Regions from separate parts of the Mucilaginibacter sp. P5_A4 genome, predicted to be linked through region 2. Evidence: riboswitches for the same ligand, from Rfam matches in the RefSeq annotation. Region 2 holds a riboswitch; each other region holds the start of a gene.
The links. Region 2 has a riboswitch for S-adenosylmethionine ahead of AC1DQW_RS25745 (O-acetylhomoserine aminocarboxypropyltransferase/cysteine synthase family protein). Riboswitches for the same ligand answer to the same signal wherever they lie in the genome.

Region 1: another riboswitch for S-adenosylmethionine. It lies ahead of metH (methionine synthase); the one in region 2 lies ahead of AC1DQW_RS25745 (O-acetylhomoserine aminocarboxypropyltransferase/cysteine synthase family protein).
Region 3: another riboswitch for S-adenosylmethionine. It lies ahead of AC1DQW_RS03015 (TlpA family protein disulfide reductase); the one in region 2 lies ahead of AC1DQW_RS25745 (O-acetylhomoserine aminocarboxypropyltransferase/cysteine synthase family protein).

Annotation. Positions count from the first base shown of each region.
Region 1 is NZ_JBFUKX010000001.1:176,328-187,024, forward strand. It holds gene AC1DQW_RS00740 (phytanoyl-CoA dioxygenase family protein) at 1-598, opposite strand, end outside; gene AC1DQW_RS00745 (AraC family transcriptional regulator) at 723-1,619, shown strand; gene AC1DQW_RS00750 (response regulator transcription factor) at 1,623-2,279, opposite strand; gene AC1DQW_RS00755 (sensor histidine kinase) at 2,323-2,997, opposite strand; gene AC1DQW_RS00760 (hypothetical protein) at 3,135-3,782, opposite strand; gene AC1DQW_RS00765 (hypothetical protein) at 3,801-4,298, opposite strand; gene metF (methylenetetrahydrofolate reductase [NAD(P)H]) at 4,709-5,665, opposite strand; gene metH (methionine synthase) at 5,798-9,487, opposite strand; SAM riboswitch class I at 9,647-9,757, opposite strand; gene AC1DQW_RS00780 (Bax inhibitor-1/YccA family protein) at 9,891-10,622, opposite strand.
Region 2 is NZ_JBFUKX010000070.1:10,014-18,183, forward strand. It holds gene AC1DQW_RS25740 (trans-sulfuration enzyme family protein) at 1-877, shown strand, start outside; SAM riboswitch class I at 1,058-1,168, shown strand; gene AC1DQW_RS25745 (O-acetylhomoserine aminocarboxypropyltransferase/cysteine synthase family protein) at 1,410-2,729, shown strand; gene AC1DQW_RS25750 (homoserine O-acetyltransferase family protein) at 2,818-3,873, shown strand; gene AC1DQW_RS25755 (homoserine dehydrogenase) at 3,873-5,084, shown strand; gene AC1DQW_RS25760 (hypothetical protein) at 5,187-5,672, opposite strand; gene gpmA (2,3-diphosphoglycerate-dependent phosphoglycerate mutase) at 5,792-6,481, opposite strand; gene AC1DQW_RS25770 (acetate uptake transporter) at 6,588-7,178, shown strand; gene AC1DQW_RS25775 (SRPBCC domain-containing protein) at 7,202-7,585, shown strand; gene AC1DQW_RS25780 (OsmC family protein) at 7,702-8,136, opposite strand.
Region 3 is NZ_JBFUKX010000003.1:31,448-42,144, reverse strand. It holds gene AC1DQW_RS03065 (hypothetical protein) at 1-77, opposite strand, end outside; gene AC1DQW_RS03060 (VOC family protein) at 88-444, opposite strand; gene AC1DQW_RS03055 (hypothetical protein) at 640-1,011, shown strand; gene AC1DQW_RS03050 (DUF2461 domain-containing protein) at 1,037-1,732, opposite strand; gene AC1DQW_RS03045 (metallophosphoesterase) at 1,737-2,909, opposite strand; gene xth (exodeoxyribonuclease III) at 3,061-3,834, opposite strand; tRNA gene AC1DQW_RS03035 (tRNA-Cys) at 3,967-4,039, opposite strand; gene AC1DQW_RS03030 (SusD/RagB family nutrient-binding outer membrane lipoprotein) at 4,095-5,534, opposite strand; gene AC1DQW_RS03025 (SusC/RagA family TonB-linked outer membrane protein) at 5,540-8,719, opposite strand; gene AC1DQW_RS03020 (hypothetical protein) at 8,746-8,958, shown strand; gene AC1DQW_RS03015 (TlpA family protein disulfide reductase) at 9,090-9,659, opposite strand; SAM riboswitch class I at 9,777-9,888, opposite strand; gene AC1DQW_RS03010 (lipase maturation factor family protein) at 10,373-10,697, shown strand, end outside.

The sequences.
Region 1 (10,697 bases), on a different contig from region 2:
TGTTTCTTGCGCGACTTATCGGGAAGTTATTATCTTTCACATAGTCGTCAAATGCAGATTCCGACTCGTCTGAGATTTCATGGTTAAAAACGGCTCCCTTAGTATAAGAGTTTGATGCAAAGGTGAGCATACCCATATCTGCATCAATATCAACCAGCGGCATCCACATGGTTACCGTATTATTGGTATCAATTGGCCAGTAATATTGATCCTGGTGCCATGGGGTGGGGCCACCCCACGCTTCTTTAAACAGGGCCTGGTCATGATAAATTCTTACATTTTCAACCCCCATGAGGTCGGCGGCAATTTTGGCCAGTCGTTTAGCAAACACAAACCTTTTTACATCGGCATCAAGCGTCCACAGGTTCATGATCTGTAAAAAAGCCTTGCCGTAAGTATCTCTGTCTTCCAGTTTGCGTTTCTCGGTATTATACCTATCGACAGCGCCAACAATTACAGGCCTGTAAGCTTCTATTTCTTCTTTTGAAAGTATGTTTTGAATCAGGGTGTGCCCCTTTTCCCGGAATTCGTGAATGCTTTCTTCCGGTAATTTTATAAAATCGTCCAGCAGTAACAGATCAGAAACCTTGGTATTCATATTTTTTTAGTTTATATTCAAAGTAAGTTTAACTTTAGCCGATAAAAAATGAAAAGAATGGTGTAATTATGGATTATTTTATCCGTAACTTAACATATAAATAAATTCTACGTTAAAATATGCAATGATAAAGGCATCGTACGAAGTTCTTCAGCCCTCAAGTAGTCAATCATTCTTGGTCAGAAAATTTGATAAACTGGCATTTGATGCCCCTTATCACTTTCACGAGGAATATGAGCTAACCTGCATTATAAAAGGAAGCGGCAAGCGATATGTTGGCAGCCACATGGAAGATTTTGTATCTGGCGATGTTGTGTTGCTTGGCCCAAACCTGCCGCATTGCTGGAAACTGGAAGCAGGTGATTCAATAGCAGCCGAAGCGGGAGCAATAGTGATCCAGTTTAATGATGCTTTTTTAGGAGATGATTTTTTTAATAAGTTTGAGTTGCAGCATATCAAAAGGCTTTTTCAACAAAGTGGCTGCGGCATTTCATTCCACTCAGATACCCAGGTTGAGGTTAAGCAGCTTTTGTTGAACCTGGTAGAAGAAAAAAGTAATTTCAGGATACTTATAGGCTTATTGGAAATACTGCAGCGCCTGGCCTCATCAGATGAGTATATTTTGCTCGATCAGCACCGTATTGTAGCCGAGCGCTTATCTGCTGAGCGGGAACGCATACACCCGGTATTTGCTTACTTGGTTGAGAATTTCAGAAAACAGGTATCATTGGATACGGCCGCAGGTATAGCCAACATGACCACAAATGCTTTTTGCAAATACTTTAAAAAAGTAACCCGTAAAACATTTATGGAAACTATAATTGAATACAGGCTCAATTATGCCATTCAGCAATTGGTACAAACAGACAAACCCATATCAGAAATTTCATATGAAAGCGGCTTTGGCGATGTTTCACATTTTTATAAAATGTTTAAAGCCAAAATGCATCTTAGCCCCCTTAATTACCGTAAAAAGTTTATGCATAACCTAATCAGCAGCGCCAAAAAGTTATCGGCTTAAAAATCAGGTTACATTAATGATGCCGCGTTTAATAGCGTAAATAACCAGGCCAACCAGGTTTTTTGAACCGGTTTTTTCAAATAAGCGGGCGCGGTAGCCTTCAACGGTACGTACACTCAGGAAAATCCTATCGGCTATTTCCTGGTTTGAGCATTCCTGGCAAACCAGTTTCAGCACTTCTATCTCGCGTTCATTAAGGTCGGCTTTATTTTGAGTTACACTTTCGGAGTGATCATTGCCCATCAACTGTTTAATAAGGGTGATGGATAAGTGTTCATTAAAATAAAAACCCTTATTATGTACGGTAGATACTGCTTCGATAATCTCTTCAGGCTCGGCATTTTTAAGCAGATAGCCCGATGCCCCGGCCTTCATCATATCCACAATATACTTATCCTCGTTAAACATGGATAGCGCCAGTATCTTGATGTTTTTATAATGCTGATGAACAGCTGAGGCCGTTTGGATGCCGTCCATCTCGGGCATTTTAATATCCATCAATAGTACATCTGGGGTTTGGGTTGTTAATAAACCCATCAATTCTTTGCCGTTTGATGCTTCAAGTATAAGGTCAAAATCTTCGCAATCTTCAAGTGTGGCTTTTAGTCCATTCCTGAAAATTTTATGGTCATCTACTATACCTAATTTAATTGTACTCATTGATTAACAAATAGTTGGATAAAGATAGATTAAAGATACAAAACTATGTTATTTTTAATTTAATAGTAGTAAGTGTGCCGTTTAACGGTTTGCTGTAAATATTAATTTCGCCGTTAATGAGCTGTACCCGGCTTTCAAGGTTTTTAATTCCAAAGCCTTGCGTTACTCCACCCTGGTTAAAACCTACTCCGTTATCCTTAAATTCCATCACCATATAATTGCCCTCCTTATTTATAGACAGGTAAATAACAGTGGCATCAGAGTGTTTAATGGCGTTGCCAAAAAGCTCCTGCGCTATGCGGTAAAGGGCAAGTTCAATTTCATGTGGAAAGCGCTGATCGGGCATGTTTTTGCTAAACTTCACCTTAATGTGAGTGTTTTGCTCAACCTTACTGCTCAGGGCTTCAACAGCCACAAGTAATCCATAATCGGTAAGTACAGGGGGCAAAACATTGTGAATAATATTGCGAATCTCCTGAATGCATTCATCAGTAAGCCTGCGGGTATCGGCCAGCAGGGGCTGGGTTGTTTCACTGATGCAGTTTTTATCAAGCCTGTGCAAATTAAGTTTTATAGCCGATAATACCTGCCCTACACTATCGTGCAAATCCTCAGCCAGGCGTTTGCGTTCGCTTTCCTGGGTTTCAAAAACAGCAGCCATCAGATCGCTTTGCCTTGCATCATGCAAGGCCCGCAATTCAAGCTGGTTCTTTATCATTTTACGCTGATAAATAATCACGAAGAAAAATAAGCAGGTAATCAAAACAACCACTACCAGCGTACCGATTATTAATATCGGGATTAAACCGTTTTCTGTAGCTGGCAAAATGACCTTACTGATTTTTAATGTCGGACTCAAGTTGTTTTTTGTGGCTTGCAAAGTAATCCTATTGAATATATAACGTTGGCAATGATATTGGTTATACTGAATATAACATAATAGTCAGCCTTATCTTTATCGGGTATCTGGCTAAAAAGCATAAATAGAAAAATATTTACAGAAGAATAAACCAACACTCCAGCATTGACCCAAAATAAACCTTGTTTTTCTATTTGGATAAATTTTTGCGGATTTAGCAGTTGGTAAAAATAAACTAACGACAAAATAATTAGCAAAATACTAGATGCGGTATTTGATATTGTTGGATACTCAAAAATGTTCCTGGTATTATAAAGCACTATTAGCATTACAATTGTCGAAAAAACTAATGTAATTTTCTTAAGTACCGATTTTAAAAACGAGTTATAATATATGACGCCAAAAAACACAATACTTGTAACTACACTAACGTGAAGTAATGGTATTGTGTTTAATGGGGTCTTGCTATTTTGACCAAGATTATAGGCTAACCACATAGTAAAGTCAAAGGCCCCGGATATCAATAAATACAGAGCTAATATTTTCATCAGCTTATCTAAATGCTTATAGTTATAAATTGTAGCGAGTAACGGAAATACAGCCGATAAAACAGAAATATTACTTAATAGCAAACTTATAAGCATGGTTAGCTCAATTATTAATTACGATTGGGTTAACACATTTTGAGGACACCCTGCCGTGCCAGGGCATGGCATAGCCTGCTCTCCAACTAAATAAGTTGAGGAGGACGCTGCTGCCAACTTTAAAGATTTTAATCCAACATGTCCAGATGGTGTTGATATCTTCCCGCTTTTCATATCGGGTAGTTGATCTTCGCCGTCAGCTGTTACCCCTGTGATAATGAAGTGTTTTTGGCCTTTAACATTAGCAAAAACGGATAAAATAAAATTGCTTACCGATACCCAGAATTTTTGCCATCCACTAAGGTTTTCATCATTAGCATAGTAGATACGTATGCCCATGCAGCCATCCTGTTGCAGGATATGGTTAAGGATTTTGTTGCCGAAAAATTGCGAAACAGTGTCATTGGGATGCCTGTGCCGGTGATTTCGTGTCCACTGAGCTGCAAGTTCAAGATCGATTGCGGCTCCTTCTTCGCCGGTGATTGGGCTGGTGTCCCTTGTTGGTTTTGTTTCCATGATTGAATTTAATGAGGGTTAGGAATTAATTTGGATAAAACTAAGATTAATAAGTTATTAATTCAACAGGACAACATGCCTTAGCCGAAATACAAGCCTGGGTTTGCTATTATAAGTTGCTCATTTACAATAATTAGTGTTTTTGATTGCTTGTTTCACCGGGTATATATTGCGTATTTCTACGCAAGCGAAACTGTATTAGTACGTTTTATATACCGAACGATCACAAGCTTATAAAAACAGTAGTAGCAACCTGTTTAAAAAGGCAGCTTTCACCATGGGTTCGTGCTTGATGACCAACAAAAAGTTGAAATCATTATAGAAACAGGAAAAGCATGTATGTTTAAACAAAAAACGATGCACTTATTTAAGAACATCGTTTTTTGTTTATACGGATATTTAAAAACCGATTAAAAAATCGCTTCAGCTATCCTTTTAGTCGGCCCGGCATTGCTCATAGTATAAAAGTGTAGTACGGGTACGCCAAAGGCCATCAGCTCGCGGCATTGGTTTATCATCCACTCCACGCCGATATCCTTTACATCCTTTTCAGACTTGCAGCCATTAACCGCATCGCACAAGTCTTCGGGCATATCAATATGGAAAGTTTTGGCCAGGTTAATCAGCTGCTTTGATGTGGTAACCGGTTTTAAGCCCGGAATAATAGGTACGGTAATGCCATTGGCCCGGCAATTATTTACAAAATCGAAATACTTCTGGTTATCAAAAAACATCTGGGTAACAATAAAATTGGCGCCCATATCCACCTTTTGTTTCAGGTATTTAAAGTCGGTTTTAAGGTTTGGTGCTTCAAAATGTTTTTCAGGATAACCGGCAATACCGATGCAGAAATTGGTTTTCAGGCTCGCATCATTATGCTCGTGGAGGTAAATACCATTGTTCATATTTACCACCTGTTGCAATAGATCAGTAGCGTAGTTGTGTCCGTTTGGAGTTGGCACAAAAGAGGCATCACCACGGCGGGCATCGCCACGAAGTACGAGTACATTCTCGATCCCTAAAAACTGTAGGTCGACTAAGCCATTCTCAGTTTCGTCCCTGGTAAAACCTCCACACAACAAATGCGGTACGGTATCAACCTTATATTTATTCATGATAGCTGCGCAAATAGCAATGGTGCCGGGGCGTTTGCGGTAGCTTAGTTTCTCCAGCAGGCCATTATCATGCTGCTTATATATATAATCCTCGCGCAGCGAAGTAACATCAATAAACGGCGGCTTAAATTCCATCAAAGGGTCGATGGCATCATAGATTCCTTGAATGCTTTGACCTTTTAGTGGCGGGATAAGTTCGAAAGAGAATAGTGTTTTGCCTTTTGCGTTAGCAATATGGTCCGTTATCTTCATTGTTAATTATGGTGCGGGTTTCTTATTATATCCGTCATTGCGAGGCACGAAGCAATCCCCGATTTGCAAGTCCGCTCTGTATAGTTGGGGATTGCTTCGTGCCTCGCAATGACGGTTTGTTGTGTGTTATTATCAATAATTTATATTTGGACCAAGCCAGCGTTCTACGGTTTCAATATCCATATTCTTGCGTACAGCATAATCTTCAATCTGATCCTTGCTTATCTTCCCCAAACCAAAATACCTTGCCTGCGGGTGCGCGAAGTAGAACCCGCTTACCGCCGCAGCCGGGGTCATGGCTAAGCTTTCAGTCAGGTACATTTTAGCATTATCTTCGGCCTTTAACAATTCAAATAAGGCAGTTTTCTCCGTATGATCCGGGCAGGCGGGATAGCCTGGTGCCGGGCGGATACCCTGGTATTCTTCCTTGATCAGTTCGTCGGCATTTAGTTGCTCGCCTTTGCTGTAACCCCAATATTCCTTGCGCACCAATTCATGCATTTTTTCAGCAAAGGCTTCGGCAAGGCGGTCTGCAAGTGCTTTGGCCATAATGCTGTTGTAATCATCATGGTCGGCCTCAAATTCTGCAACCAGTTCGTCGCAACCTATACCTGTAGTCACGGCAAATCCTCCAAAATAATCGGGCACACCGCTTTCTTTTGGTGCGATAAAATCCGACAGTGCATAGTAAGGGTCGCCTTTAACCTTTTCGGCCTGCTGACGAAGCGTATGGATGCGGGTTAATAAAGTAGTACGGCTTTCATCTGTATACAGTTCAATATCATCCCCAACACTATTGGCCGGCCAAAAACCAATCACACCATTGGCGTGTAATAGTTTCTGATCTACAATTTTCTTTAACAGCTCCTGTGCATCATCAAAAAGCTTTTTGGCTTCATCGCCCACAAACTTATCAGCAAATATTTTGGGGTAGCTGCCGCGTAGCTCCCAGGTATGGAAAAACGGTGTCCAATCAATATAGGGAACAAGCTCTTCCAGTGGGTACGATTCAAATACCTTAGTGCCGGTAAAGGTTGGCTTTGGCGCAACATCACCGTCAAGGCTGATCTGGAAACGGGCCTGCCTTGCCTGCCCGATAGTTACAAAACGCTTATCCGACTTTTTATTCAAATGCGCTTCGCGCGATTTGGCATATTCTTCCTTAATGTTCCGGATATAAGCATCTCTGCCCTCTCGATTCATCAGGCTGCTACAAACAGTAACGCTGCGTGATGCATCCAATACGTGGATGGCAGCACCGGAGTAATGAGGATCAACCTTAACTGCCGCATGGATGCGCGAGGTGGTAGCCCCGCCTATGATGAGCGGAATAGTAAAACCTTCACGTTCCATTTCCTTGGCAAAATGCACCATTTCATCCAATGAAGGGGTAATCAGGCCACTCAGGCCGATAATGTCTACGTTTTGTTTTTTTGCTTCCTCGATGATTCTTTGGGCCGGTACCATTACGCCCAGGTCAATTACTTCGAAGTTGTTACAGGCCAAAACTACGCCTACTATATTTTTACCAATATCGTGCACATCGCCTTTTACGGTGGCCATCAATATTTTACCGGCATTGGCACGGCTTCCGCTGGAGTCTTCTCCGGCATCAATAACCCTTTGTTTTTCAAGCTCGATAAATGGCAGCAGGTAAGCCACGGCCTTTTTCATTACCCGGGCTGATTTTACCACCTGTGGCAAAAACATTTTGCCGGCGCCAAACAAATCGCCTACTATGTTCATGCCATCCATCAATGGGCCCTCAATAACCTCCAAAGGTTTATCATAAGCCAGGCGCGCTTCTTCCACATCATGATCCAGGTATTCAATAATGCCTTTTACAAGTGCGTGCGATAAACGCTCCTGTACGGTTCCCTTGCGCCATTCTTCATCGCGCACTACCTCTTTACCTTTGCTTTTAATGGTATCGGCATACTCTACCAGGCGCTCGGTGGAATCATCTCTGCGATTAAGCAATACATCCTCTACCAGTTCGAGCAGGGTTTTATCTATTTCTTCATAAACTTCCAGCATCCCCGCATTCACAATTCCCATATCCATACCTGCTTTAATGGCATGGTACAGAAATGCCGAGTGCATTGCCTCCCGCACTACATTGTTTCCCCTAAACGAGAAGGAAATATTACTAACCCCACCGCTTACTTTGGCGTGTGGGAGGTTCTGTTTTATCCAACGCGTGGCTTCAATAAAATCAACCGCGTAGTTGTTGTGTTCTTCAAGGCCGGTAGCAACAGTTAATATATTAGGGTCGAAAATGATATCCTGCGGAGGGAAACCGACCACGTTAACCAATATATCATAGGAGCGTTTACAAATCTCGGTACGGCGCTGTAATGAATCGGCCTGGCCGGTTTCGTCAAAGGCCATCACTACTGTGGCAGCGCCATAGCTTAATATTTTGCGGGCATATTCAATAAACTTTTCTTCGCCTTCTTTTAGGGAGATAGAGTTTACAATACCCTTACCCTGGATGCATTTTAAGCCAGCTTCGATAACCGTCCATTTAGACGAATCTATCATGATAGGCAGTTTGGCAATATCAGGTTCGGAGGCCACCAGGTTCAGGAATTTTACCATTACCGCTTCCGAATCAATCATACCCTCATCCATATTGATATCTATCACCTGGGCACCGCCCTCCACCTGTTGCAGGGCAACAGCTAATGCGGCTTCATAATCCTCGGCTAAAATAAGTTTCGAGAACTTTGGCGACCCTGTGATATTGGTACGTTCGCCCACATTCACAAAAATACTTTCGGGCTTTATGGTAACGGCTTCTAAACCGCTCAGGCGCAAATCGGGTTCAACTTCAGGAATTCTTCTTGGCGGGTATTTTGCAGCCCGTTCGGCAATACACTTAATATGCTCCGGTGTAGTGCCGCAACAGCCCCCCACAATATTAACCAGCCCGGCTTTAATAAAATCATCAAGCTGATGCGCGGTTTCATGCGCGGTTTCGTCATACTGACCAAACTCATTTGGCAAGCCCGCGTTGGGATAGGCCGAAATAAATACGTCGGCTTTTTCAGAAAGCTCAGCCAGGTGCGGACGCATTTCTTTAGCACCCAAAGCGCAGTTTAATCCTACCGAAAGCAGGTTGGCATGGCGTATCGAGTTCCAGAAAGCTTCAACAGTTTGCCCTGATAAAGTACGACCTGATGCATCAGTAATAGTACCCGAGATCATGACCGGCAAATGCTTACCCGATTCATTCGCATAACGATCTATTGCAAACAGGGCAGCTTTGGCGTTAAGGGTATCAAATATGGTTTCAACCAGTAACAGGTCCGATCCTCCATCAACCAGGCCGCGAACCTGATCGTAATAGGCGTTAGCCAGGTCATCAAAAGTAACGGCACGGTAACCCGGGTCGTTAACATCGGGCGATAAAGACGCGGTACGGTTGGTTGGCCCAACAGCACCAGCAACAAAACGCGGTTTTGATGGATTTTTTTTAGTGTATTCGTTGGCTACTTCGCGGGCAAGGCGTGCGCCTTCGTAGCTCAGCTCATAAGCCAGTTCTTCCAGCTTATAATCGGCAAGCGAAATTATTTGTGTGCTAAAGGTATTGGTCTCGATGATATCTGCGCCGGCATCCAAATATTCGGCATGAATAGCTTTAATGATATCTGGGCGTGTAATGTTCAGCAGGTCATTATTTCCCTGAAGATCGCTGATATGATCTTTAAATCTTTCCCCACGAAAATCCCGCTCGGTAAGCTGGTACCGCTGTATCATGGTACCCATAGCCCCGTCAATTATAAGGATTCGTTTTTCTAATTCTTTTCTAATGTCCATTTTGGTATCAAGTAGCGAGTATCAAGTATCAAGTACGGGAAATTCCGGTGCTTGATTTTAAATTAGCCATAGCACAAAACAAAAATGTCTTGATACCTGATACTAACTACTTGATACTTAAAAAACTTATTTCGAAAAGTCGGGTGTTATATTGACTTTCGCTTATCTTTCCCAGGGCCGTATGGCTTGCTGAGTAGAATGTAGCACCTTGTGAAGCACAGGTTGCTAAGACATCGCAGGGTCTAATCCCTCCGTCTTTCTCCATAAGCAATGCAAAGGTGCATAATAAAGCGGTAAAATGCAATAGTGCATAACCCTTCAATCTGTATGGTGCGTAAATTTATGTGTACAAAAAAAGCCGCCATTGAAGGCAGCTTTTAATAATACATGTTTTGCGGGGTTATTATCTTCTTCTGCCAAATAAACGCAGTATCATCAGGAAAAGGTTGATAAAATCAAGATATAGCGTTAAGCCCCCTAAAAGCGCCATTTTGCCGGCCGAAGCATTGCCATACTCAAGGCCTGCACCAATGCGCTTTAGCTTTTGAACGTCATAAGCAGTTAAGCCTACAAAAACGGCTATACCAATGTAGCTAATAATGTATTCCAGTTGGGTGCTATGCATAAACATATTAAATAACGATGCAACGATAATGCCCACTAGCCCCATAATCATTATTGAACCGAAATTCGTAAGGTCCGTTTTAGTAGTATAACCAGCAACTGCCATAATGCCAAATACAACAGATGTGGTAATAAATACGCCGAGCACAGAACTTGCTGTATAAATTATAAGGATATAGCTTAAGCTAACGCCCATAATTGCCGAAAAAGCAATAAACAGTAATGCAGCTACACCGTAAGATAAGCGATTGAAGCCAAATGAAATAATTAGCACAAAAGCCAGCGGAGCAAACATTACAATAGTGCCTAAACCGGTATTGCGGCCTGTGGCCGGATCCCTGAGCATTTCATATAATGCCTGGTTATGAGAAAACATGAACGCGCAAAAGGCCGAAAGGCCTAAAGCCACAAACATCCATAAAAATACGTTGGCTATAAATTTACGGGATGCATCTTGCTCTGTTAATTGTATTACGTTTTTGTAAACGTATTCAGGATCTTTAGTTTCCATTTTTTATAAATAAATCTTATACGAATTTAGGAATAATAAGTGAATATATTGTGAAGGAAGGTTGCAGGTGGTTTG
Region 2 (8,170 bases):
CGTATTTCAATCACTTAAACCGGGTACCCATATTATTTGTCCCGATGATATGTATCACGGCCTGCGCAACCAGCTTAAAAACCTGTTTGCCGGTATATTAACTTTCGATTTTATTGATGTTAACGATGATGAACTATTATTACAGCACATTAAGCCCGAAACCGGCCTGATCTGGATAGAAACACCGTCAAATCCGCTGCTTAAAATTACTGATATTAAAAAGGTGGCAGCTATCGCGAAAGCAAAAAACCTTAAAGTTGTTGTTGACAATACATTCGCAACACCGATATGCCAGCAGCCATTAGCCTTAGGTGCCGATATGGTAATGCACTCGGCCACAAAATATTTTGGCGGGCATAGCGACCTGATGGGCGGAGCGTTAATTACCGCCGAAAAAAGCGATTGGTGGGCAAAAATACGCCAGGTGCAGGAAATGGGTGGCGCTATCCCCTCTCCAACCGATTGCTTTTGGCTGGCGCGCAGCATTAAAACCCTGCCATACCGTGTTAAAGCACATGTAAACAATGCGCAGTTATTAGCTGAATTTTTAGAGTACCATCCCAAAGTAGAAAAGGTTTTATATCCCGGTTTAACATCACATCCGCAGCATGAAATTGCTAAAGACCAAATGCTTGCCTTTGGCGGAATGCTATCCTTTATAATTAAGGGCGATGAGAACGATACCCACAATATCATCAACAAGCTAAAAATATTTACCAGGGCAACCAGCCTTGGCGGTGTGGAAAGTTTGATAGAGCATCGTGCAACCATGGAAGGCCCCGACACTAAAACACCGTTTAACTTATTACGGGTATCGGTTGGGCTGGAACATATTGATGATTTGGTGGCCGATTTGGAGCAGGCTTTGAATGGATAAAAGATGAAAAGATGAAGGAGCAAGGACAGAAATGCCATGGGTCCTTGCTCCTTTGTCCAACAGTCTATAATCTAAATAAAAATTTAATTTGGTATTTAAATAAATATCCGCTTATCTTTGGACCATTATTTGGTAGCGATACCACTATAGTCGATCAATTCTCCGCATAGTTCGGGTATTGATTTATAAAGAAGCGGCGAGAGATCAGGCTCAATGACCCGCTGGCAACCCTTCAATTTTGAAGAAGGTGCCAATTCCTGTCCCGGCAAATAACACCGGGGAATATAAATTTATAACCATGAAAAGTTTAATTAAAATTACTACAAGCAACATTTTTAATACCCAAAACGGTAACATACAACGTATTAGCTTAAATAGCGGTATTTGTATGTGTTGCTGCTGTTGATGCTTTAATACGTTCCTTTTTTCAATCCCTGAAAATATACGTGTTGTAAAACTGGTAAACAATTTATCAGCTTGCTAACCATTCAAACATCAAAAATTTAATTATAACCTTCAAAAACTTAAAACTATGTCTGCCTTAAAATTCGAAACCTTACAACTACACGCCGGCCAGGAAGTTGACCCAACTACAGGTGCGCGCGCCGTGCCGCTTTACCAAACCACATCTTACGTATTTAAAAGTGCCGAGCATGGTGCAAACCTCTTCGCCTTAAAGGAGTTTGGCAATATTTATACCCGATTAATGAACCCCACTACCGATGTTTTTGAAAAACGTATAGCGGCTTTAGAGGGTGGTGTTGCAGGATTAGCTACGGCATCGGGCCAGGCAGCACAATTCATTGCATTAAATAACATATTACAGGTTGGCGACAACTTTGTTACCTCACCATTTTTATATGGCGGTACTTATAACCAGTTTAAGGTAGCCTTTAAGCGCTTAGGCATCGAGGCGCGTTTTGCCAAAGATGATACCGCCGAAAGTATTGAAGCCCTCATTGACGGCAAAACCAAAGCCATTTTCCTGGAAACCATAGGTAACCCAGGCTTTACCATTGCCGATTTTGATAAGTTAGGCGCTCTGGCTAAAAAGCACGATCTGCCCCTGATAGTTGATAATACTTTTGGAGCAGGCGGCTATCTGTTTCGCCCGTTGGAGCATGGTGCAAGTGTGGTGGTACAATCAACAACCAAATGGATAGGTGGTCATGGAACCAGCATTGGCGGTGCAATAGTTGATGGCGGTACTTATAACTGGGCCAATGGCAAGTTTCCGCAGTTTACAGAGCCGTCTGAAGGTTACCACGGCTTGGTATTTGCCGATGTATTTGGCATTGGCGGCCCGTTTGGTAACATTCAGTTTATAATACGTGCCCGTGTGGAAGGCCTTAGAGATTTTGGCCCTTCGCAATCACCATTTAATTCATGGTTGAACATCCAGGGATTAGAAACCCTTTCATTGCGTGTACAGCGCCATGTAGATAACACACTGGAGCTTGCCAAATGGCTCGACCAGCATCCACAGGTAGCAACAGTTAACTATCCGGGACTGGAATCATCACCCTATCATGAACTGGCTAAAAAATACCTTAAAAATGGTTTTGGAGCGGTGTTATCCTTTGAGATAGACGGCGATAAAGAAGATGCCGGTAAACTAATTGATAATCTTAAACTGGTAAGTCATTTAGCTAATGTTGGCGACGCAAAAACATTGATCATTCAGCCATCTGCAACTACGCATCAGCAGCTTTCTGATGAGGAACAGTTATCGGCAGGTGTGAGGCCTAATTCGTTACGCGTTGCGGTGGGGATTGAGCATATTGATGATATTAAAGCAGATTTTGAACAGGCATTTGCCAAAATAAAAAGGGCATCGGCCCAATTAGTATAGTATAGTTTTTTTTAAGTGATATAGTAAAGTTGTTACGGGCTGCGGCTGACAATAAAATCAGCTGCACCCGCGATAACAAGACAAAAGAATGAACACAGAAATATTTAAGTACACTCAACCATTCGGCCTTGAATCCGGTGAGGAATTACATGACCTGGAGATAGGCTTTCATACTTATGGCAGGCTTAACAAAGCAAAAGATAATGTGGTATGGGTATGCCATGCCCTAACCGCTAATTCGGATGTTTATGATTGGTGGAAAGGTTTTGTAGGCACAGGTAATAAATTTAATGCCGAAGAGCATTTTATAGTATGTGCCAATATCCTGGGTTCGCCTTATGGCACAACCAACCCTTTAAGTATTAACCCGGCAAACGGACAGCCTTATTTACAGGCTTTTCCGCAGTTTACTATCAGGGATATTATAAAAGCACATCAACTTTTGGCAGATCATCTTGGGATAGGTAATATTCATATCCTTATCGGTGGCTCATTAGGCGGCCAGCAAGCTATTGAATGGGGAATTATTGAGCCCGAGCGGATTAAAAATTTGATACTGATAGCTACCAATGCCCGCCATTCTCCGTGGGGAGTAGCATTTAACGAATCACAGCGTTTGGCATTAAGTGCCGATCCTACTTTTCATAATAACACTGTTGATGGTGGCCTCAATGGTTTGAAAGCCGCGCGCAGCATTGCCCTGCTCTCCTATCGTACTTATAAAACATATGGCATAACTCAACAGGAAGAAACAGATGCCAAAACAGATGATTTTAAGGCATCTACCTACCAGGCTTATCAAGGCCAAAAGTTAGTAAACCGCTTTAATGCGCATAGCTACTGGTATTTAACCAAAGTTATGGATTCGCATAATGTGGGCCGTGGCCGTAATGGTGTAGAAAAGGCGCTAAGCCTTATCAAAGCGCGTACCCTGGTTATCGGCATAAAATCAGATGTGTTATTTCCCATTGAGGAGCAGGAATACCTGTTCAGGCATATTCCAAAATCGGCCTTTGCCGAACTGGATTCGTTTTATGGCCATGATGGATTTTTAATTGAAACAGAAGCATTGACAAATATTATCACATCGTTTTTTAAAACCGATGTAAAAGGAAAAATTATAGAATTGCAACGTACAGCGTAATGAGTAAAAAGTTAAGTATAGGATTATTTGGATTTGGAGTAGTTGGGCAGGGATTATATGATATCATCAAAACTAAAAATTTAAACATCGAAATAGTAAAATTCGCTATTAAAGACCCGCATAAAAAGCGCACCTTACCGGCAGAATTTTTTACCACTGATAAAAATGAATTGCTCGACAACCCGGAAATAAACACCATTGTTGAGCTGATAAACGATACCGAAGCCGCTTTCGAAATTGTTTCAAGAGCCTTAAGCAGCGGAAAAAATGTAGTATCGGCAAGTAAAAAAATGATCGCGCTGCATTTGGAAGAATTAATAGAGCTTCAACATAAATATGGAACTTCCCTCCTATATGAAGGCGCGGTTTGCGGTAGTATCCCCATCATCCGTAACCTGGAGGAGTATTATGACAACGAATTACTGCACTCTATAAGCGGTATTTTTAACGGATCATCAAACTACATACTTTCAAAAGGATTTATTGAAGGTTTGGATTATGACAGCGCCCTGAAACAAGCGCAGGACCTTGGCTTCGCCGAAACCGATCCAACAAGTGATGTTGGTGGTTTTGATGCCAAATACAAGCTGGTTATTGCCGCCGCACATGCTTACGGAGTTGTTATTCCACCACACAAGGTTTTCAATTTAGGGATTCAAAACCTGGCAGCGCAGGATCTGCAATATGCCCGCGAAAAAAACCTGAAGATCAAATTAGTTCCTGTAGCTAAGGAACTGGATGAGCGAAATGTAGCCCTGTTTGTATTACCAAAATTTGTAAATGAAACCGAGTTTTTATACAATGTAGAATATGAATACAACGGTGTAACGGTACAGGCCGCTTTTGCCGATCAGCAATTCTTCTTTGGTAAGGGAGCTGGCGGCCACCCTACCGGCTCGGCCGTATTGTCTGATATAGCGGCACTGCGTTACAGCTATCAGTATGAGTATAAAAAAGCCAAGGAAAAAACAGATCTACAATTCACTAATAATATTGAATTGGATATCTATTTAAGGTATGATGACGAGAGTTTAGTTGATGCATTGCAATTTATACATATTCAGGAACGCTATTATTCAGGTAGTTATAAGTTTGTTATAGGAAAAGTGAATTTGCAAAACCTGGTAGATAATCAAATCCGTATATCCGATAGTAAGGCATTTGTTGCCTTTGCCGGTCAGCTAACGGGTGTTAGCTTAGCATCGGCATAAACAGACAAGCGAAGTTTTTATGCAAATTTTCTTTGTTGTTTAAACAATAAAAAAGGCTCCGGATCGGAGTCTTTTTTATTTCTATTTTTTCTTTTAGTATCCCTATTTAGCAAAAAAAACGGCAATCCGTTTTCCATAAGCCACAGTCATAATACCAATAAATATTTTTGTTACTGATGATATTGCCGAGTTTTGATCGCTAACGTTTGCTAAAGTGTATAAACGGTAAAGCAAATCGGGTAAGGCATTAACAATAAGCAACCCACCGATGATGATCAGCGCTATTTCATAGATCACTTTTCTATCGGCAAACAGTTTTACATTTTCCTTGCTGTCGGCTGTATTGGTTACCAAACGGGTAATAAACCGGGTGCCAATAATTAAGAAAAGAGATAGTGCCAGCATCAGCACAAAGTTTGCAATGTTCAGCCAAAACAAATTCATTTGTTCCCCGGGATGATCGGCTGATGAAATAGCGCCGAAGCTTTTTAAAAATGTAAAAAAGCCGGGCACTTTAGATAAATTGGATACCAAAAGGTAAATACCCAGGATTTTTATGGTTATTTCATAAATATCAGCTTTCTTCATTTTTTAATTTATGATATGGTTTATAATGGCAACGAATATAAACAAATACGGCACATATTGAATAGCTGATTGCAGAAGAAGCGTAGTCCTGGGGTTTCATTAAAGGAGACAGCGTAATCTCAATCCAAATAATAATGCCTTATCTGTTTTAATCCATGATCGAGCTCATAAACCCAGGGCGTAGCTGTAGGAATTTCCAGTTGGGTTACTTCTTCGTCGCTAAGGCAATCAATATATTTTATTAGCGAGCGCAGGCTGTTGCCATGGGCAACCACAATTACCCTTTGGTTGTGCCGCAAGGCTTTTATAATAGTTTCATTCCAAAAGGGTAAAACCCTGTCCATTGTTTCGCTTAGATTTTCGGTTAATGGTAATTCACGTTCTGTCAAATGTTTATAACGTAGGTCGTGCCCCGGATATCGCGGATCGTCTTTGGTTATAGCTGGTGGATGTTCATTGGGGTCGCGCCTCCATTTCAGCACCTGTTCGGCACCGTATTTGGCTACGGCTTCATCTTTATTCATGCCTTGTAAGGCACCATAAAAGCGCTCATTCAGTCGCCATGATTTTTCAACCGGGATCCATAAATGATCAAGCTCCTCCAACACAAAATGCATGGTTTTTATTGATCGTTTCAGGTATGATGTAAAACCGGCGTCAAAATTGTAGCCGTTCTTTTTTAGGATCTGTCCTGCTTTATGGGCTTGCAGGTAACCGTTTTCGGATAAGTCTACATCTTCCCAGCCGGTAAAGCGGTTTTCGAGGTTCCAGGTGCTTTCACCGTGGCGTATCAATACTATTTTTTGCATAGGTATTTACTTAACGCAAATGTAAGCCGCGAGTTGTAAAAAAAATTGTAAAATATTCATAATTCAATTAGCTTGCGTTATAAACCAAACTAATGCTAAACCAATTATGATTCCAACTACACCTGTTCCTGTAAAGGATGGTATTGCCAACCCCGCCCCGCTTGGGCTTTGCGCCTTTGGTATGACCACCGTTTTATTAAACATTCATAACGCCGGCTTTTTTGAAATGAACAGTATGATACTGGCCATGGGTATATTTTACGGTGGCCTGGCGCAAGTAATAGCCGGTGTTATTGAAGCTAAAAAGAACAACACTTTTGGGCTAACCGCATTTACATCCTACGGCTTTTTCTGGCTGTCGTTAGTCGGGCTTATTGTTATGCCCAAATTAGGCTGGGCTACAGCTGCTTCAGAAGGTGCCATGTGCGCTTACTTAAGTGTATGGGGTGTTTTTACTTTACTATTGTTTTTTGGTACACTAAAATTAAACAGGGCACTCCAGTTTGTATTTGGATCATTAACTATACTATTCTTTTTATTAGTAGCCGGCGATGCCACCGGAAATGCGACAATTAAACATTTGGCTGGTTATGAAGGCATTATTTGCGGCGCATCTGCCATATATACCGGCATTGCCAATGTGCTTAATGAAGTTTACGGGCGTGTTGTATTACCTATTGGCCCTGTAAAGGTTTAAAATAATGTTGCTAAATTGCGCAGGTGAAAGATTTTAAAAAATACTATAGCATACCGGCAACGCCCGACGAAATTTATATAGCCCTTACCAACCCAGTTACCATTGAATTATGGACCGGCGAGGTTGCAGAAATGAGTACCGAACCAGGTTCAGAATTTTCTATGTGGGATGGCAGCATAACCGGTAAAAACCTGGAGTTTGAACCCGGCAAAAAAATTGTGCAGCAATGGTATTTTGAAGGTAAATCTGATGACTCGATAGTAACCATCAAATTGCACCCCGATAAACAGGGCACATCTGCCGAGCTAAGGCATACCAATATCCCCGATGAGGATTTTGATGATATAACCGAAGGCTGGACCTACAGCTATTTTGGCGGGCTGATTGATTTTTTTGAAGGCGAATAAGGCCTCGCCCCACTCCTTTCAAAAAGAAAGGGCTTTAAAACACCAAAAGCCACTCAGATCGAGTGGCTTTTGGTGTTTAAGGGCAGCTATTGACCAGCCTTGATTTGCATGATATTTTAAATTGTAACCGCCGGGTGCACAAATACCTTCGATTTAATATCGGCACCTGCTTTACCAAGCGTTGCCGCTACCGAACAGTATTTATTGAGTGATAATTCAGCAGCACGGGCTGCTTTGTCTTCATCAATATCGCCATATAAATGAAATTCAATATCAATATCCTGCCAAAGTGAGGGTTCTTTACCTGCTTCACGTTCGCCGTTTACTACCATTTTATAATCCTTTACATCCTGTCGTTGTTTTTTAAGTATGCTGATAACGTCAATTGCAGAGCAACCGGCCAAGCCCATTAAAAGCATTTGCATGGGGCGTATACCAAAATCCTGGCCACCGCTTTCGGGGCTGCTATCCATTTTTACAGTATGACCATTGGCATCTACAGCCTCAAAGCCGAAATCGCCATGTACACGTTTAAGTTCTATTGTAGACATAGTGTTATAGTTTATAATAATGCTAAGTTAGATA
Region 3 (10,697 bases), on a different contig from region 2:
CCGCGGTTACCCAGCCAGGCGCCACGGGCGCTCGTTTTGATTATATTCCCTTGCGGATCGACGCGGTTTTGTAGCATAGTCAACTCATTAATCACAGTTGGTATTGTGACCAATCCGCAGGATATGTCCATCCGGATCTTTCACCAGCATTTCCCGCATAAACCAGGGTTTGTCTTCGGGAACGGCCAGGATTACGGCGCCCTTTGCTTTAATGGCATCGTAATATCCATCAACATTAGTCACGTTGAGGCAAAGCCAGGTTCCAGGGTGCCCCTGGTTGCCTTTACAAAAGAAAATAGTAGTATCACCGGTCAGCACCCCACCGAATGTCGGTGGATCATCCCAGGTCCATTTTTCTTCAAAACCCAACACCTCCGTGTAATAAGTCAGGCTGCGCGAAACATCATCGGAATAAAGAACAGGTATTACAGATTCTATTTTCATACGCCATTGTTTACACGAATTTACTATATATATTAGAAATCGGTCCAATCGCTTTTACCCGACCAGGCTAAGCTTCATAACTTAAAGTTAGGCAAGCGAAAAAAGGGGTTGGAATACTTTACAGGAAGCGCGATTTTACCGATCAATTCCCGCTAATGGTATTCGTTATCTCATTAAGCTATACCTTTACAGCTTATGGCACGGACTATTCCTTACGATTTTATACTGGATTATTTGCCGCGTGATGTTGTTGTTAAACAAACGTTTGGCATGTATTATATCTACCTGGATAAAAAGATAGTACTTATCCTGCGCAAGCTTAGCAAAAACCTGAACCTTAATGGAATATGGATTGCCACCACGAAAGAACATCATGAAAGTCTTAAACTTGATATCCCAGCTATTACCGGCTTTGTGCTCGACAATGGTGAAATGCATGATTCAGGCTGGCAGATGATCAGGGAAGACGACGATGATTTTGAAGCATCCGCGATCAGGGTATGTGAGCTTATCTCGCACAGGGACAAAAGAATTGGCAAAGAAACCAACAAGGGCATTTCACTGTAATTAATTTTACAGGCAGTGCTGCTCCTTAATCATATCCCCCATTCACATCGATTGTAAGTACATCGCTCATGTAATCAAAAAACGGACGCATGTTCCTGAATGCCCAACATACCTCCCGGAAGAAATTTTCATTTAAAACTTCCTGATCTGAAAACCGCCTGACGATAAGAAATTGTTTGTAACGCAGTAAATCAATGGCGTCGTGAGTCGGATCGTAACCTTTAGGGCTGGTCTTTATTTGTTCGCCCTCCAGCTTACTAAATGTATTAATAAAAGCAGCACTGCCGAGGATATTGCGTAATGGCCTGGCATCAAAAGCAATATCATCTCTTATCCGTTTTAAATCCTGTGGGTTTGGCCCCCGGAAACCGCCCAAAACAAAACTGTTACCGGGCTCAAAGTTGTAATAATAACCGCCACGGCGGTATTTGGTGGCACGCCGGAAACCGCCGCTCCAGTTTGTTTTAAACGGGGTTTTATCTTTGGAAAAACGGATGTCGCGGTAGATGCGGTGCAGGCTTTTTTTACCTGCAGGTGTTTCGATAACATCATGTGTTTGAAGGTCGTTCAACAAGGCGTCGGCAAAGTGTTCCACCAGGCCGAGCTCTTTTTGATAAGCATCCTTATATGCGGCAAACCACTCGCGGTTATTGTTAGCAGCCAGCATGCGCATAAAATCAAAGCAGGATGCGGGCAGCATAGGATCTGTTACGGGACTCATCGCGCTAAACTAAGGATTTACGTTTTAAAGTGAGCACTGCTATTTCGGGCCAGATGCCCACGCGCCCCTTCAGACCGAGGAACCCAAAACCCCGGTTAACATACAGGTAAAGACCGCTTTTTTGGTAAAGGCCCGCCCATTGTTTGTAAACATATTTGATCGGGCTCCATTTAAAGCCGAATAATTCAAAGCCGAACTGCATCCCATGTGTGTGACCTGCCAGCGTAAGGTGAATTGGCTGGTGATGGCCAAGCGTTACTGCGTCCCAATGCGAAGGGTCATGCGACATCAATATTTTGAAGGCGTTGTCGGGCACGTTGGCTGTAGCCTTTTTGAGATCGCCGTATTTATGAAAACCACCCTTTCCCCAGTTTTCGACACCAATCAATGCTACAGACTGGTCATCTTTCTGAATTGGCATAGACTCGTTAAGGAGTAACTGAAACCCGATTTCCTGGTGCACCTGCTTCAGGCGGTTTAGGTTGGCTTGTTGCGCCGCCTTATTTTCCCATTGTATGTAATCGCCATAATCATGGTTACCAAGTACCGAGTATTTGCCATAAGGTGCTTCCAATTCGGCGAAAGCCGGTATCCATGGATCCATTTCGGTCGCCGTGTTGTTAACCAGGTCGCCGGTAAAAAGGATCAGGTCGCTATTTTGCGCGTTAACCAGGTCAAGTCCTTTTTGTACTCCCCGCCTATCGCTGAAACTGCCGGAATGAATGTCAGATAACTGGGTAATGGTAAAACCGTCAAAGGTTTCGGGCAAATCATCAAAATAAAGTGTCTCCCGCCGAACTTTATAGTAATGACGCCCACGCGTAATGCCAAACAGCAATAACCCGAAAAGCACCGCGGCTAAGATCAGCACAAACTCGCTTACACCATAGCTGCGCGGCGGGAAGCCCCGGAACACGCGGGTGAAATCTTCGAGCACCATAACTATGGAGCCCACCAGCTTGGGTACAAAAGAGAGCAGCATCAGCGCCATCAGCCAGGATACGAGTTTGGTTTTCCTGGTCATCACACTAAATAAGATAGTACCCGCCAGTAAGGCGTCAAATAACCAGTAGGCCAGGAATATAAAGGAGTTTTGAGTCAGCGTTTCAACCGCCGTAAAAAAGTAGGTATCAATTATCAGCCATAGCAGTACAATGGCAAGGATTCGTTTCTTCATATACAGCTAAGACGAGCAGGTGCCTGAAACATTTCAAAGACACAAACATAATGGCGTTAAGATGACAAAATGTTTTTTGCGCAAAGATCACTCTGTATCGTCGTTATGGCTTTTTCCTGTCGCTTTATATCCACAGAGGTTGGGCATAGGGTTAAGGTGTTAGTTCGATCCAGACGGGGCAATGATCGCTGGTCTTTTCCCAGCCGCGCACATGGCGGTCTACACCGGCGGCTTTAAGCCGGTCTTTTAATTTTGGACTGAGCAGGAAATGATCGATGCGCAGGCCCGCGTCACGTCCGTAGGCATTACGGAAATAATCATAAAAGGTATAGATCTTTTCGGTAGGATACAATTTCCTAATGGCATCGGTCCAGCCTTGCGTCAACAGGCTATGGAACGCTGCACGGGTTTCGGGGCGGAACAGGGCATCGTCGAGCCAGCGTTCAGGCTTGTAAACATCCTGCTCGGTGGGCATCACGTTATAATCGCCGCATAAAACCACCGGTATCTCCTGGTTAAGCAGATCCAGGGCATGAGCGGCCAGGCGGTCAAACCATTGCAACTTATAGTCAAACTTAGGTCCCGGTGCCGGGTTACCGTTCGGCAGATAGAGGCAGCCGATCATCACACCATTCACCATGGCTTCAATATAGCGGCTGTGCAGATCTTCAGGATCGCCGGGTAATGCACGCCTGGATTCCTGGATATCGCCATTACGGGATAAGATCGCCACGCCGTTCCAACTTTTTTGTCCGTGCCAAATGGCCTTATAACCGGCATCATTGATCGCCTGTTCGGGGAATTTTTCCTGTGGCGCTTTGAGTTCCTGCAAACAAACAACATCCGGCGCGGTTTCTGCCAGCCAGCGGAGTAACACGGGTAGGCGTCCATTAACGCCGTTAACATTATAGGTAGCTATTTTCATTTCACATGATTCAATAGAAAACTAAGTTAAAAAATCAATTGCTATTCTCAATTAATTTTCAATCGTAATCATGCGGGGCAACCTTAAAGGGCTGCTTTTTAAGATGAATGATATTTTAGCATTTTAATAATGAGGCGTGAGGATGGATTCGAACCACCGTAAAGGGTTTTGCAGACCCCCGCCTAAGCCACTCGGCCACTCCGCCTTTTTAAAAAGCGACCATAAAAGGTAGCTACCTAAATATGGCCGCTTACCTGTTTCTAATTTACATCAAACCATAATTTAGTGGTAAGCACATCTGCACCCTGGCTGGCCACCGCCGCTTTATAGTTAGTACCGTTTAATGATTGCTCGGTACCGGGATAAATAAACCTTAATGGCAGTTTGCCACTCAAAGTACCGGCTACAGCGGGCTGTAATTGCGGATAATCAAGCCTGCGCCACTCGGCAAAGGCTTCCAGGCCCTGGCCAAAAAGCGCTATCCATTTTTGTTCGCCTATTGATTTTTTGTAGTTGGTGGCATCGTATTGCACGGCGGGCAGGGCGGTGTAAGTAATAATATCCGCATCGGCAATGCTGTATTGCTTTAGCGAGGCGGTTACCGCCTGTTTGTATAAACCGGCTGCATCGCCGGTAATAAAGCCACGTGCAACAGCTTCGGCCTGGTCAAACAAGGTTTCGGCATAGCTGATGATCACCGCCGGGGCATGCGGCGCCAAAAAGTAAGTTCCCGGTTTTGATGTTTTGGCAAAGCCCAGGTTACTGGCGTCACCAACCAGCAGACCGTTTGGTATCCCCACATAGGTTTGCGGTGTAGCATCTTTGGTTGGGCTGGCATAAACCTTCAGTCGGGGATCATTCAGCGCAACCAATTTATCTACTATAGTTTTACTGATGCGATAGTCATCCCGGGTATCAAACAAATTGCTGATAGGGTTTTGGTTTGGCGAATCTACATAAGTAAACTGCGCGGTTTCGGTATTGGCACTGATGTAGGCGCCGCCTTCTGTCTGGATATCTGCCAAAACCTGTTTAGCTTTCGCGGGTTCCCTATCGGCAATGCGTAAGGCGATGCGCAGGCGCAGCGAGTTGGCAAACTTTTTCCACAGGGCTATATTGTTGCCATAAATAACATCGCCTGCAATGGCTTTGCCCGATGGATCAAGCGCGGTTTGGGCTGCCTTCAAGTCATCCAGTAAAGCAAAATAAACGTCCTTCTGCGTGTCATAAGCCGGTGTAAGGTACTGATCGATATTGGCTGCCTGTTTATAAGGGATATTGCCATAAGCTTCGGTAAGCAAGGTAAACACCCACGAACGCAACACCAGCGCTACGCCCTTGTAATTGGTATTGCCTTGCGCGTCGCCCAGTTTAATGATCTGGTTAAGGTTTACTATACTTTTTGAATAACCAACCGTCCACAATTCCTGGAAAGCGCTGTTACTGTATATATACCTATCAGGATCGGTATATTGAATTTTGGCCCAGTATTGCACAAATAGCAAGCTGGCATCCATGTTATTGGCTGTACCCCAGTAAGTATCGGCGGTGACCTTTGTGGCCGCAGTAAGTAAGTAATCTGGCTGTGCAGTTTGCGCAGCATTAGGATTTTGATTGATCTCAACCAAATCTTTTTTGCAGGATGCAACTGATAGCAAAAGTGCACCTGACAATAATGTAGCTGTATATTTAAGTTTCATGATCATTAGAATTTAAGGTTGATATTAAAACCGATGTTGCGTACGGTTGGCAGGGTAAGGTCTTCCAGGCCCTGGCCATTGCCATTGTTGAAGGCAGTTTCCGGATCGATATTGGGTGCATTTTTATGGATGATCCACAGGTTGCGCCCAACAATAGAAAAGGTCGCCGATTGAAGGCCAATACCTTTAACCCACTTAGATGGAAAAGTGTAACCCAACTTTACCTCGCGCAGTTTAATATAGGAGGCATCATATACAAATGCTTCATCAACATTTGTAAAACCCTTGTAATAGGATTGCGCAGGTAATATGGTAGTATTAGCTGTCCCATCAGCCTTTACGCCTTTAAATATCACCCCATCATGATAAACAGTTTCGCCATTAGGCGCGCTACCTGCCTGCACAGCCGTTGCGGAGGTATTATTACCCGGATAGTAATAACTTAAACCTCCATTTGCGGCACCACGCCCCGGCAATGTTGATGCCAGTACACCAGTGTAGGTACCGGTACGGTTGGTGTTTGAGTAAATAGAACCACCAAAGCGCGCGTCAACCAAAACACCCAGATTAATACCTTTATAGGTAAAACTGTTGTTGATACTACCCAGCCAATTTGGTGTAAATTTCCCCAGATATTGCTTGGCGGGATTAATAACCGGTGTACCATTAGCTCCAATAACTATCTGTCCGGATGAATTACGGGTGTACGCGTTGCCAAACAAGGTGCCATAAGGCTGACCAACAGCAGCCAGTACCTGTACCGTACGATCGGTACCCAGGATGTAACTTTGTAAACGGCCTTCGGCATCAAGCGAAACTACCTTACTCCGGTTAAGGGAATAATTGGTAGTAATATCCCAGGTAAAATCTTTTGATTTTATTGGGGTTAAACCCAGCTGAACTTCTAAACCTTTGTTGTTGATCTTGCCGCCATTGATCAGCTTTTGACTGTAACCGGTAGATGGGCTTACATCAACCTTTATGATCTGGTTTACACTATTGGTGTTGTACACGCTCACATCCAAATGTACCCTGTCCTGAAAAAAACCTAATTCAAATCCAGCCTCTGCAGATGTTGTGGTTTCGGGTTTCAGATTTGGGTTTAGATCTACACTGTTTGCGCTTTGTTGCGGATTTGTGTTAAAAGGAGCCGTAAAATCATAAACGTTGATCAGTTGGTATGGTGTGGTTGCCTTACCCACTTTTGACCATCCGCCTCTTAATTTAGCGTAGGTTAGCACGTTGCTCTTAATATCCAGCGCTTCTGATAATATTAAGCTACCATTTACAGATGGGTAGAAATAAGACAAGTTAGCCGCCGGCAAAGTTGATGACCAGTCGTTACGGCCTGTAAGGTTAATAAACGCGTAATTTTTATAACCCAATTGTGCCGATGCAAAATAGCTATACGTTTTCAGCTTGCCGTAGTCATTTGATGACACCAGCGGATCGCGCGAATTTTTGAGCGTATATAAACCAGCGACTGCCAACTTGGGTGCTACCTGGTCGTTTTGCTCATTTACTATGGTGCTGATATTACCACCGCCCAATACATCTAATGAGAAATCATTACTGATCTTTTTGGTGTATTGCAGGCGGGCTTCGGTATTGGTTTCGTTTACGCTATAGGCATCTTCCTCGTACGAACCAAACGGTGTTCCGTTGGTACCATAGGCTACTTTTATTTTACGACGGTCGTTATAATAATCAGTACCGGTACGGAAATTGGCCGATAAACCTTCGATGATCTTATAGTTTAACTCAACACTACCTATAATGCGGTTTTTGTGCTGACCAACGGTGTTTTCATAAGCCAGCCAGTATGGATTACTATAATAGCTGTTGTTCCAGTTAAAAGTATTGCCATTGGCATCCTTATAGTTTTTCAATTGATTAATATCAACCTGGCGGCCAAACCAGGTGAACTGCAGCATAGTACTGGTAGCTCTTCTGCCACCTGCCCCAGGCAGGTTATCTGCATCATCTTTGATGTAATTGGCAATGGTAGTTATTGTTAATTTAGGGCTAAGCCTGAAGGTAGAGTTCAGTAAAAACGAATTTCTGCCCTGTGACGTATTTGGAATAACACCCGTTTGATGCAGGTTGTTGTAGGATAGGCGGTAATCAGCCTTATCGCTACTCCCGGATAGCGCTACACCATTATTAAGGGTTACACCTGTTTTAAAAAAATCCTTCACATTATTGGGATGCGCCACAAATGGCACAGCCTGCCCGTTTGAATAAAACTGTGGTATAAGTGAACCGTCAAGAGCCGGCCCCCAGCTTTCGTCGACACCATCATTTACGCCACCGCCTTTACCATCCACGTAGCTGAACTTACCGTTTGAACCCTGACCATACTGATTTTGGTAATCGGGCAAAACCTGCAGATTGGAGAAACTTGTATTTGAATTAATAGTGATACCCAATCCTTTTGAACTTTTACCAGTTTTGGTTTTAATAAGGATAACACCCGCAGCAGCCCGGTATCCATAAAGCGCAGCCGCGTTTGGGCCCTTAAGTACGCTTACAGATTCAATATCCTCGGAGTTAAGATCGGCTATGGCATTGGCAAAATCCCTTGAACCATTTGTACCCAGGAACTGGGAGTTATCTACAATAGTACCATCTACCACAAATAACGGCTGATTATTACCGGCTATAGAGGTTTCGCCACGAATTATGATGCGGGATGATCCCATATCACCCTGGCTGTTGGTAACCTGTACACCTGCAATTTTACCTGCCAGCGCGTTTACCAGGTTGGTCTCCTTAGCCTCAGATATGTCCTTTGATTTTAATCCCTGAACAGAATAACCCAGTGATTTCTTGTCTTTAGAAATATTAAGCGCCGTGATTACAACCTCGTTAAGAGAATTAGGTGCATCCTGTAATATGATCTGTAAATTGATTTCATTTTGCCTTACCGTTATCTCCTGTGTTGCAAAACCTATATAGGTAATCTTCAATACATCGTTAACATTGGCTGAGATGTTGAACTTGCCATCAGCATTGGTTTGAGCACCGGTTGTGCTACCCTTAACAGAGATATTAACGCCAGGCAATGGCAGGCCGTCTGACTTGGCGGTTACCACCCCGCTTATTTTAACAGATTGCGCCGCAACCGCTTGGATGAGAAAAAAGGGCAACAGAATTGCCAGTAAAAATTTGTAATTTTTTAACATGATGGTTAATGATTAATTAGTTTTTGTTGCCGGCACAGCAAAGCCAGTCAGCAGCGCTTTTTGGGCAAAACAATCCCCGCTGGATACTTTATAGTGCCGGTAAATTCATTATTGATTGTGTTGGTTATAAGCAAATGCTGCGAGCTGCAGCAGGCATGGGGCTAATAACCGTTGCCATTAAATTAACAGCAACAACGCATACACTGCATATACAGGTAAACAGAGGCGGAGGAAAATGATACCAATTTACTGGCAGGGGGTACGTTTTGGAAAGGTGTTCTTGTTGTTTTCATAACAATTTGATATATAGATGGTAACAGGGTCAGTTTAAATACAAAGTTAAAATCACTATTTAGCTTTAAGCCTTTATTTAGTTTACAGATGCAGTTTTATTGTTAACCAGCGCATCTACTGCTTTTAGCATTGATGCAAATTCCTGTGTGTCATACAAACGGGTGAGGTAAACAATCTTCCCATCTTTATCAATAACTACATTACGGGTTACCCCGCTTTTTTTATTGGCAAAACGCCCGAAAATATTAGCCCCCGGATCAAGCGCCAATGGGTAGCTGATCTTCATTTCCTGTTGAAAGTGCTGTACCTTTTCAAGGGGTTCATCGCGGTCTACCCCTATCAGGATCAGATTCTTGTCTTTGTAGGCTTGCCATACGTCCTTTTCAAGATGAGGCATTTCCTGCCTGCATACACTGCACCAGCTGGCAGTAAACTGCAGGATAACTACTTTGCCACGCAACGCTTTTAATGACGTTTTACTGCCATCGGCCAATACAAGCTCAAAATCGGCAGGGGCCTGGTCGCCAACTTTTACAATATAGCCACGGTCAACAGATGCACTATCGGCTGGTTTTGCCGTTTGTGCGCCGACAAACAGTGCGTTTATTAAAAACGAGCAGGTAATTAGTAGATGTTTAATATTCATAGTTGTAAATTTTAATGCCTATTTTATGCAGGCAGAAATTTTCAGAAATCTAATTAAACAGGAAATTTTGGAGAGAAAGGCATAACGACCAGCCATAAGCTGCGCAATAATTTGCGGATATTATCTTTTCCGCTTTTTACAGCGGACAGGAATTAGCACCTTTATAACAATGGGCTTACAGGTTGCTAAGACATCATCGGGCCTTTCCCTCAGTCTTTCTTGATAATTAAATTAAAGAACTTATTTCGCCTGCAAATGTAGAATATATTCTACTAAATACATAGACATTGTATAATTTAATTGTCATTTATTTTCAACACTGGCACCAGCTGACAGCACCTCCTTATTTTTGCTTCCCTGTAATACCTTATTACGCCCTTCGGGAGGCCACGCTATGCACCCACCACACTCCTTTTAGACTCCTTGCAACCACCTTTCGGACTCCGCGATAATTATTAGATTTTAGGATAAATTTTAACAAACTATATACTACTATTAATGTACTATTATTGAGGAATGTTGTACTATTATTAAGTAATGTGCAAAAAGCAACTAAGTAAATGGAAGTGGAACCGGGAAACAAAATGGACAGCGGATCCGGCGGCGTTTTTCGGATGCCGGGCGCCCCTCCCAGCTACTGGCTTACGCGCTTTGTCATCCTCCGGCTACTGGGGGTAGTGTATGCTGTTGCCTTCCTGGTGGCCATCAACCAGGTGGTACCTTTGATCGGTTCTCATGGACTTCTTCCCCTGGAGATTTACCTGAAGCAGGTGAGCGCTGCCCTGGGGTCGGCGGGGGCGGGGTTTGTACGGCTGCCGTCGCTCTTCTGGCTCTGGCATTCTGATGCCGCGCTTTTAACTGCCGCCTGGATCGGGTTTGTGCTTTCATGCGTAGTAGTGGCAGGCTACGCCAATGCGCCGCTGCTTGCTGTACTCTGGTTTCTGTACATGTCGTTTGTTCACCTGGGGCAGGATTGGTATGGGTACGGCTGGGAGATCCAGCTTAACGAAACCGGCTTTCTGGCTATCTTCCTCTGCC